One region of the Kribbella sp. NPDC058245 genome, then DNA from elsewhere that is predicted to be linked to it. Evidence: riboswitches for the same ligand, from Rfam matches in the RefSeq annotation. Region 1 holds a riboswitch; each other region holds the start of a gene.
What was found. Region 1 has a riboswitch for glycine ahead of gcvT (glycine cleavage system aminomethyltransferase GcvT). Riboswitches for the same ligand answer to the same signal wherever they lie in the genome.
Positions count from the first base shown of each region.

Region 1 (3,270 bases):
CTCGGAGTCGGTGGAGGTTTCGGTGCGGGTGGTCTTCCAGTGGTGGGTGAAGGCGACGAACGGCGGGCCGTCGCCGTCGCGACCGCGGATCACGTCGCTGGTGCTGTGGTCGTGGCCGCTGCGCGTGGTCGGTGTGCTCTGCAGCAGGCTGTCGTCCTGGCCGATCCAGTACCAGTCCGGGTGCTGGTAGAAGCCCAGGCGGGCCTCGTGCTCGGGCTGCATCCAGTGGTCGAGCGGTGTGGCATCGATCGCGGTGGCGATGGCGGCCAACTGCTCCAGCCACGGCGCGAGCAGCTCGGGGTCCTTACGCGGCGGATCCTGGATGACCAGCTGGTCGCCGTCGATGCTGAGATTCACGCCCGGCTGACTCCCGGCCAGCGTGAGCAAGGCAGTGCAGAGCTGGCCGCTCAGCACCTCGTTGGCGAACGCCGGGTCCTGTACGCCGACCGTCCAGCCGGTGCCGAGTTGCGGCGGAACGGGCACCATGGTCGCGGAGACACCGGCCCGGGGCTGCGTCTGCCCGCCGGTGATCCACAGCTCGGGCAGGCGGCGCGACAACGTCACCATGCCGACCCAACCCTTCCAGTACTCGCTGTCGTACTCGATCACCTGAAATGCCCGTCCGCTGCCGGTCAGGCCGGTGATCTGATCGTCCGGCGAGCGCTTGAAGCCCAGCCCGAACGGCGGGTTGTTCAGCCGCGCGACCGTGGCGAACGACGGGCTGCCGACGAAGGTCCAGCCGCGGTCCCGCAGTGACTTGAGATACCGCTGGCGCCGGACGAACCACACAACGACCGCCAGCACGCCGATCAGCGACAGCCCGCTCACTACCAGGGGCAAGGTCGACAGTCCGCTCATCGTGTCCCTCTCAGTTGTCCGATCCGCCGGTCCAGGATCTGCCCCAGTACGACGGCGTGGACGGGCGGTTGGATCCAACCACATTTGCCGGTCCCTCGGCGGCAGGTCGGCTGCTAGAGTCGGCGGCCTAACTGCATATCGCGCCGTTCGAATCGGGGCGGGAGAGTCCGGGTGCAGCACAGCCCGGCGCCGAAGGAGCAAATCTCCCCAGAATCTCTCAGGCCCACTGACCGTTCCGATGAGGCGAACTCTGGAAAGACAGGTCCGCTCGGACCTGCACCCACGGTGCAAACCGCCCGATCCGGCGGCGAAGCTCTCAGGTACCGATGACAGAGCGGGGAGGTCACCCAGCAGTGGCACCGCATGGTGCCTGACCGAGGGAGCCTCCCAACCTATGGCAGAGTCGCGCGCGACTGCTTTGCACGCAGAACATCAACAGCTCGGTGCTTCGTTCATTGCCTTCGCTCAAAATGAACAGAGCGCCGGCTGGACGATGCCGGTGCGCTACACCTCCGACATCGCCGAGCACTCCGCTGTCCGGACCACGGCGGGCCTGTTCGACCTGTCCCACATGGGCGAGCTCGAGGTGATCGGCGCCACCGCCGCGCAGGCGCTCGACCGCAGCCTGGTCGGGCAGCCGTCGAAGATCGCGCCCGGCCGCGCGCGGTACTCGATGCTGTGCGCCGAGGACGGCGGCATCATCGACGACCTGGTCGTCTACCGGCTCGCCGACGACCACTTCCTGATCGTCGCGAACGCCAGCAATACAGCAGTTGTCCATGCTGAGCTGGCCGCGCGGGTGGCCGACTTCGCGATCGAGGTTCGCGACGCCACGGACTGCTGGGCGCTGATCGCGGTCCAGGGGCCGGTCTCCGCGGAGATCCTGACCGAGCTGACCGAGGCCGATCTGCCCGCCCTCAAGTACTACGCGATCACCGAAGCGAAGCTTGCCGGGAGCAACATCCTGCTCGCCCGCACCGGGTACACCGGTGAAGACGGTTTCGAGATCTACTGCCGCCCGGACGAGGCCGCGCGGATCTGGGCCGACCTGCTCCGGACCGGAACGCCGTACGGGCTCAAGCCGGCTGGGCTGGCCTGCCGGGACACGCTGCGTCTCGAGGCCGGGATGCCGCTCTACGGCAACGAACTCAGCCGCGAGCTGACACCGTTCGAAGCCGGGCTCGGCCGGGTCGTCGCCTTCAGCAAGGAAGCTGACTTCGTCGGCCGCGAGGCACTCGCCCGTCGCCGCGACGAGGGCGCCCAGCGGGTGCTCGTCGGCCTCACCTCAGCCGGGCGGCGGTCGCCGCGCAGCGGGTACGCCGTACTGGATCCGGCGACCGGCCGGGATATCGGCACGGTCACGAGTGGCGCGCCGTCGCCGACGCTCGGGCATCCGATCGCGATGGCGTACGTCGACGCGAGCTACGAGGAAGCGGGAACCCGGCTGCAGGTCGACATCCGTGGCACGCACGACGACGTGACTGTCGTCCCCCTCCCCTTCTACCGCCGCCAGGAGTCCTGATGTCTGTCCCCACTGAACTTCACTACACCGCGGACCACGAGTGGGTCGCGGTCGATGGCGACGTCGCTACGGTCGGCATCACCGCCTTCGCGGGCGAGGCCCTGGGAGATGTCGTGTACGTCGACCTGCCGGCTGTCGGCACCGCGATCGCCACCGGCGACGCGTGCGGTGAGATCGAGTCGACCAAGTCGGTCAGCGACCTGTTCGCGCCGGTCGACGGCGAGGTCGTCGAGCTCAACGAAGCCGTCGTGGCCGATCCCGGCCTGCTGAACACCGACCCGTACCAGGCCGGCTGGCTGGTTCGGATCAAGGTCACCGGACCCACCAATCTGCTGGATGCCGGTGCCTACGAGGCACTGATCGGAGGCGAATGAGATGAGCACCCTCAACCAGTCCCTGGCCGAGTTCGACCCGGAGATCCACGCGGCGGTGACGGCCGAGCTCGGCCGTCAGCGCGACACCCTGGAGCTCATCGCCAGCGAGAACTTCGCCCCGATCGCGGTGATGGAAGCGCAGGGTTCCGTCCTCACCAACAAGTACGCCGAGGGCTACCCCGGCCGCCGGTACTACGGCGGCTGCGAGCACGTCGATGTCGTCGAGCAGCTGGCGATCGACCGGGTCAAGGCACTGTTCGGTGCCGACTTCGCCAATGTCCAGCCGCATTCCGGTGCACAGGCGAACGCCGCCACGATGTTCGCGCTGCTCAACCCGGGTGACACAATCCTCGGCCTCGATCTCGCGCACGGCGGTCACCTCACCCACGGGATGCGGCTCAACTACAGCGGCAAGCTGTACGACGTGGTCGCGTATCACGTCCGCGACACCGACTTCGTGGTCGACATGGCCGAGGTCGAGCGGCTCGCGCTGGAGCACCGGCCGAAGCTGATCGT
Region 1 is NZ_JBHVWY010000021.1:16,828-20,097, reverse strand. Features, by position in the region: gene ACFVWG_RS36485 (hypothetical protein) at 1-858, opposite strand, end outside; glycine riboswitch at 1,007-1,101, shown strand; gene gcvT (glycine cleavage system aminomethyltransferase GcvT) at 1,253-2,380, shown strand; gene gcvH (glycine cleavage system protein GcvH) at 2,380-2,754, shown strand; gene glyA (serine hydroxymethyltransferase) at 2,756-3,270, shown strand, end outside.

Region 2 (3,270 bases), on a different contig from region 1:
CGCCAGCGGGTGCATGTCGGCGAACTCCGGCCAGGTGACCGCTTCCATCTCGGTGGTCGCGTTCAGCTTCATCGTGCAGGAGCCGAGCGGGATCATGCCGCGGTCGAGCGCGTAGTCCTTGTCGGACAGCTTGCGCAGGTAGCGCAGCATCGACGTCTCGGACCGATGCGTGTTGAAGACGGGGTGCGTCAGGTACTCCGAGCTCCGCGGTACGGCGACCTCGGGCGCGGCCAGCGTGTCGTCGTACTGGACTCCGAAGGACTGGCAGACCCGGGTCAGCGCGGCGGCGTCGGTCTTCTCGTCACAGGAGATGCCGACGTGGTCGGCGTCGACCTGGCGCAGCCAGATGCCGTTCTGCCGGGCAGCGTCGACGACGTCGGCGGCCGCGCCGGGGACGCGGGCCAGCACGGTGTCGAAGAAGTCGCCGTGCACGACCTCGACGCCACCGGCGCGCAGCGACGCGGCCAGCTTGCCCGCGTAGTCGTGCACGCGGCCGGCGATAGCCTTTAGCCCATCCGGTCCGTGGTAAACGGCGTACATGGAGGCGACCACGGCCAGCAGGACCTGCGCCGTACAGATGTTGGAGGTCGCCTTCTCGCGACGGATGTGCTGCTCACGGGTCTGCAAGGCGAGCCGGTACGCCGGAGCGCCGTCCGCGTCGACCGAGACGCCGACGAGCCGGCCGGGCAGTGACCGCTCGAGACCGGCGCGGACCGAGATGAAGCCGGCGTGCGGACCGCCGTAGAAGAGCGGGACGCCGAAGCGCTGCGAGGAACCGATCACGATGTCGGCCCCGGCCTCACCCGGCGCCTCGAGCAGCGTCAGCGCGAGCAGGTCGGAGGCGACCGCGACCAGCGTCTCGCGCTCGTGCGCGGCGGTGATCAGCGGCTTGAGGTCGCGGACGGCACCGCCGGAGCCCGGGTACTGCACCAGGAAGCCGAAGAAGTCGCCCTCGGGCAGACCGCCGGTGGTGTCGGCGACGACCACCTCGATGTCCAGTGCCTCAGCGCGCGTCTGCACCACGGCGATCGTCTGCGCGAAGGTGTCCGCGTCGACGAGGAAGCGGTTCGACTTGCTCTTGCGGTTGGAGCGGTGGGCGAGCGTCATCGCCTCGGCGGCCGCGGTGCCCTCGTCGAGCAGCGACGCGTTCGCGGTCGGCAGACCGGTCAGGTCGGAGACCACGGTCTGGAAGTTCAGCAGCGCCTCGAGCCGGCCCTGGGAGATCTCCGGCTGGTACGGCGTGTAGGCCGTGTACCAGGCCGGGTTCTCGACCAGCCGGCGGACGATCACCGACGGCGTGAAGGTGCCGTAGTAGCCCTGGCCGATCATCGAGGTGGCGACGTTGTTGCGGGCCGCGAGCTGGCGCAGCTCGGTCAGCGCGTCGACCTCGGAGGCCGGCTCCGGCAGCCGCAGCGGCTCGGTAGACCGGATCGAGGCCGGTACGGCGGCATCCGCGAGCGCGTCGACATCGGCGTACCCGAGGAGTTCGACCATCCGCGCGACCTCGTCCGGGCGGGGCCCGATGTGCCGGTCGGCGAAGATTGCTGAAATTTCCGTCATCAAAGAGGCTCCGTTGCTGGCTGTAGCTTCCGGGGGCCTCCCCCTCTGTCACGCACGAGCGCACGCTTCAGAGTCGCCTATCGCACCCGGTCCATGGGCCTGAGAGGTTCCGGGGAGGAATTGCCCCTTCGGCGCCCGGTTTGCACGGGTCTCTCCCGAGTGCGGTGAACAGCTAGGTAGAGGGTACCTCAGCCGGTCATGCGGGCCCGGCGGCGGGCAGCGAGCTCGTCGCTCGCGTGGTTCTCGCCGTCGCCCTCACCGTGACCGTCGGCACGCTCGGTCGGCAGCTCGGACAGCGAGCCCTCGACCTCCCGCCAGACACCGCCGAGCGCGATGCCGAAGACGCCCTGGCCACCGGCCAGCAGGTCGATGACCTCGTCCGGCGAGGTGCACATGTAGACCGACGCGCCGTCGCTCATCAGCGTGATCTGGGTCAGGTCGTCGATGCCGCGCTTGCTCAGGTGGGCGATCGCGGTCCGGATCTGCTGCAGCGAGATCCCGGCGTCGAGAAGACGCTTGATCACCTTCAGCAACAGGACGTCACGGAAACCGTACAACCGCTGCGTACCCGAGCCGGTCGCCGGACGCACCGACGGCGAGACCAGGCCGGTGCGGGCCCAGTAGTCGAGCTGGCGGTAGGTGATCCCGGCCGCGGCGCAGGCCGTCGGTCCACGGAACCCGACATCCTCCGGCATCGGCCGCAGGTCGTCGTCGAACAGCAAGCCCTGGACGCCGGCCGCGGCGACCGCCTCGGCGCGTGCTTCGGACGTCGACTGCGCCGTCAGATCCGTGTCGCCGGTGCGTGTCACGCCTGAGCCTCCCTGGATACCTACTGGAACGAGTCACCTCCGTGGAGTAACTGCACCCCACAACTCCTTCACGGTAAGCCGCCGACCTGAGAGGGTCAACGACAACCGCTCCGAGCCGAATGCGTGTCGCGGCTCCCGCCCGAATCGTTACCTTCCCGGTCTTGCCTGGTTCAGGCGCCCAGAACCGGTTCAGCTCTTGTCGAAGTCCTCGGGGGTGATCTGGTCGAGGAACTCGCGGAAGCGCTCGACCTCCTCCTCTTCCTGGACCTCGTCGACGGCTCCGGACTCACTCTCCGGCACCGGGATCCCGGCCTCGGCGAGGATCTCGTCGGCGCAGAACACCGGCGTACCGGTCCGCAGCGCGATCGCGATCGAGTCCGACGGGCGGGCCGAGATCTCGGTCTTGTCGTCGAAGACCAGGATCGCCTCGAAGACGCCGTCGGTCAGGTTCACGATCCGGACCTGGGTGAGCGTGTGCCCGAGCACCCGGATCGTCTCCGCGAACAGGTCGTGGGTCAGCGGCCGGGGCGGCTCCATCCCCTGCTGGGCGAACGCGATCGCACTCGCCTCGGCCGCCCCGATCCAGATCGGCAGGTACCGCTCGCCGCCGACCTCCTTGAGCAGCACGATGGGCTGACTCGAGGGCATCTCGACCCGGACTCCGACTACGTCGACTTCGCGCACAAGTTCACCCTACTCCGCGCCGGTCAGCGCGGCAGCCGGGATCTCACCAGTGCCGTGTGCAACCGCACAGTCAGCGCCGCCAGCTCCTGGGTCTGATCGGTACGGCGGGGTCCGGTCACCTGCTCGATCAGCCCCACCTCGCGGTCGGCCGCGGTCCGGAACGGCCGCAGGTGCCGCGGCTCGATCCCGTACGTCGCGAGCTCGGCCGCCACCTGGG
Region 2 is NZ_JBHVWY010000002.1:231,923-235,192, forward strand. Features, by position in the region: gene gcvP (aminomethyl-transferring glycine dehydrogenase) at 1-1,560, opposite strand, end outside; glycine riboswitch at 1,638-1,728, opposite strand; gene ACFVWG_RS04585 (MerR family transcriptional regulator) at 1,749-2,369, opposite strand; gene ACFVWG_RS04590 (bifunctional nuclease family protein) at 2,559-3,053, opposite strand; gene ACFVWG_RS04595 (MerR family transcriptional regulator) at 3,077-3,270, opposite strand, start outside.
Region 2: another riboswitch for glycine. It lies ahead of gcvP (aminomethyl-transferring glycine dehydrogenase); the one in region 1 lies ahead of gcvT (glycine cleavage system aminomethyltransferase GcvT).

Region 3 (3,270 bases), on a different contig from region 1:
CTCGACGCCGGCCACGTCCCCATGAACGACGCCCCCGCCCTAGTAGCCCAAACCATCCTCGAAACCACCCACCCCTGACCCCGCATCTCATGGGTGGACCCATCACGTTGTGGGTTCCCCACCCGCATGCGGGTCCAGAACCCACAAGCTCGTGGGTGAACCCATCAGATGGGGTTCGCTGGGTTGCCGCGTTACGTCCGAAAGATCGGAGGGCCCGTCTCCGGTTCTTCGGACGTTAGGTGGTCGGGTACGGCGGAGTCGGCCGGTCGCCGCTTGTCAGCGTCCGGTCCAGAGGAGGACCGGCATCAGGACAGTGTCGGTGAGCGGCGCCTGCACGTCAGCATTCGATCACGTTGACGGCCAGGCCGCCACGGGACGTTTCCTTGTACTTGATCTTCATGTCCGCGCCGGTTTCACGCATAGTTTTGATGACCTTGTCGAGCGTCACAACGTGGACGCCGTCGCCGTGCATCGCCATCCGGGCCGCGTTGATCGCCTTCACCGCGGCCATCGCGTTCCGCTCGATACACGGGATCTGCACCAGCCCGCCGACCGGGTCGCAGGTCAGGCCGAGGTTGTGCTCCATCGCGATCTCGGCCGCGTTCTCGACCTGTTCCGGCGTACCGCCGAGCAGCTCACACAGGCCGGCCGCAGCCATCGAGCACGCCGAACCGACCTCGCCCTGACAGCCGACCTCGGCCCCGGAGATCGACGCATTCTCCTTGTACAGAACGCCGATCGCCGCCGCCACCAGCAGGAACCGAACGCAACCGTCATCGGTCGCCCCCGGAATGAACCGCCGGTAGTAATGCAGTACGGCGGGAATGATGCCCGCGGCACCATTCGTCGGAGCCGTGACGATCCGCCCACCGGAAGCGTTCTGCTCGTTGACCGCGAGGGCGAACAGGTTGACCCAGTCCATCACCTTCAGCGGGTCGACCGACCACGGATCGCGGGTGAGCTTGTTGTGCAGCAGGTGCGCGCGCCGCGGCACCTTCAGACCGCCCGGCAACACGCCCTCGGTCTCGCAACCCTCCTGCACGCAGTCCTGCATCACCTGCCAGATCTTCAGCAGGCCGCCGTGGATCTCTTCCTCGGTCCGCCAGGCCTGCTCGTTGGCGAGCATCACCTCGCCGATCGACAGCCCCGACTCCCGGCAGCGGTCGAGCAACTCTGCACCGCTCAGGAAGGGGTACTTGAGCACGGTGCTGTCCGGCACGATCCGGTCGCCGGCCGCCGCGTTTTCGTCGACCACGAACCCACCGCCGACGGAGTAGTACGTGCGCTCCCGCAGTACGGCGCCGTCTGCACCGCGAGCCACGAAGCTCATCCCGTTCGGGTGGTACGGAAGGGCCTTCCGCCGGTGCATCACGAGGTCGGTGTTGTCGTCGTACACGATCTCGTGGACGCCGGCCAGCAACAGCCGGCCGCGCTCGCGGATCGTCTCGACGCGGGCGTCGACGGAGTGGGTGGCGACGGTCTCGGGATCTTCACCCTCGAGCCCGAGCAGCACCGCCTTGTTGCTGCCGTGGCCGTGCCCGGTCGCACCGAGCGACCCGAACAACTGGGACTCGACCCGGGCAGTCGCGGTCAGAAGACGCGCATCCTGCAGGCCGAGCACGAACGTGCGGGCGGCGCGCATCGGTCCCACGGTGTGTGAGCTCGACGGGCCGATCCCGATACTGAACAGGTCGAAGACGCTGATCGCCATACTGGAGGTCCCTTCCGGTCGTCGTTGACCGAGAGTGGTGTCCTCCCCGCTCTGTCAGGCTGCTGCCTTCCAGAGGTGCCTCGCCCGTACGGTGAAGGTGCCTGAGAGATTCTTGGGGAGAGTTGCTCCTACGGCGCCCAGGTCGAACGCAGCCTGGGTCTCTCCCGCACGGGTTCATGCGGCTGTTGAATTAGCTTCCGTCGAGGACGGTACGGCGGCCTTCGGGCCGGCGTCAATCCGGCCGGTGCGTAGGTCGGGAGCGGTGGTCTCACGACCTCTAGCCCAGATCTCGAAGAACCAGGTGAACAGCGGCGGAACACTGGCGGCCAGCGCGGCCAGCGTCACTGGCCACGACCAGCGCAGCGGCTTCCGCACGACCAGCACGGTGACGACGTACACGACGAAGACGCCGCCGTGGATCGGGCCGAACAGCTTCACGCCGGCCTCGTTGTCGGACAGCACGTACTTGAACAGCATGCCGATCAACAGACCGGTCCACGAGATCGCCTCGGCGATCGCCACCGTCCGGAACCACCGTGAGTGTGTCATCGCGCTCGACCCTAACAAGTCCCCCAAGCCGCAGCCGGGGTGGTCTGGGGGACTGTCCCCGATGTGGGGAGCAAGCGGTTGCCGAAGGATCGATCAGATGAGACTCAGATCGCTCGCGTGGGGTGTGATCCTCACCGTCACCGCTTCAAGCCTCGCCGTCCTGCCGGCATCGGCCGCTGTCCACTGGACCGACTGCAAGGTCGAAGGCAAGGAAGATCCGCTCGTCGTCAAAGGCTCGGAGTGCGCGACGTTGCAACTCCCCGTCGACTGGCGGGACCCGAACGGACCAACCTTGGGCCTCGCGATCGCCCGCCGTACGGCGAAGAAGGACCGCGTCGGCGCACTCGTCTTCGGACCGGGCGGCCCGGGTGACTCCGGCGTCGACCGGATCAAGACCGGGATCAGCCGCTTCAGCCCGGACCTGCAGGACCGCTTCGACATCGTCAGCTTCGACCCGCGCGGGATCGCGCGCAGCAACCCGGTCAAGTGCACCGCCAGCCTGTACGCCGCGATGCCGTCACCGCTCGTCCCCGACCAAGCAGGCTTCGACGCGCTGATCGACTACAACCGCCGCCTCGCCGCCGACTGCCGCGCCCACACCGGCCCGCTCTACGACCACGTCGACACCTGGCAGACCGTGCGCGACGTGGACGCGATCCGCCGTGCTCTCGGCGAATCCCGCATCACGTTCCATGGCAGCTCCTACGGCACCCCGCTCGGAGCGCAGTACGCCGAGACCCACCCGCAGCACGTGCGCGCGATGGTCCTGGAGAGCGTCCTCGACCACAGCCTCGCGACACCACGCCAGTTCCTCGACCCGCAGGCCGCGTCGGTCCAGGACTCGTTCGACGAGTTCGTGAAGTGGTGCGATCAGACGACGACCTGCGCGCTGCACGGTCAGGACGTCCGCGCCCGCTGGAAAGAGCTCAGAACCCAAGCAGCCAACCCGTTCAACGCATCCTTCGTGGTCTTCCGCCAGCTCTACGGCCCGCAGTGGAACACCCTGGCGA
Region 3 is NZ_JBHVWY010000001.1:122,983-126,252, reverse strand. Features, by position in the region: gene ACFVWG_RS00640 (alpha/beta fold hydrolase) at 1-78, shown strand, start outside; gene ACFVWG_RS00635 (L-serine ammonia-lyase) at 338-1,711, opposite strand; glycine riboswitch at 1,791-1,888, opposite strand; gene ACFVWG_RS00630 (DUF3817 domain-containing protein) at 1,886-2,260, opposite strand; gene ACFVWG_RS00625 (alpha/beta fold hydrolase) at 2,358-3,270, shown strand, end outside.
Region 3: another riboswitch for glycine. It lies ahead of ACFVWG_RS00635 (L-serine ammonia-lyase); the one in region 1 lies ahead of gcvT (glycine cleavage system aminomethyltransferase GcvT).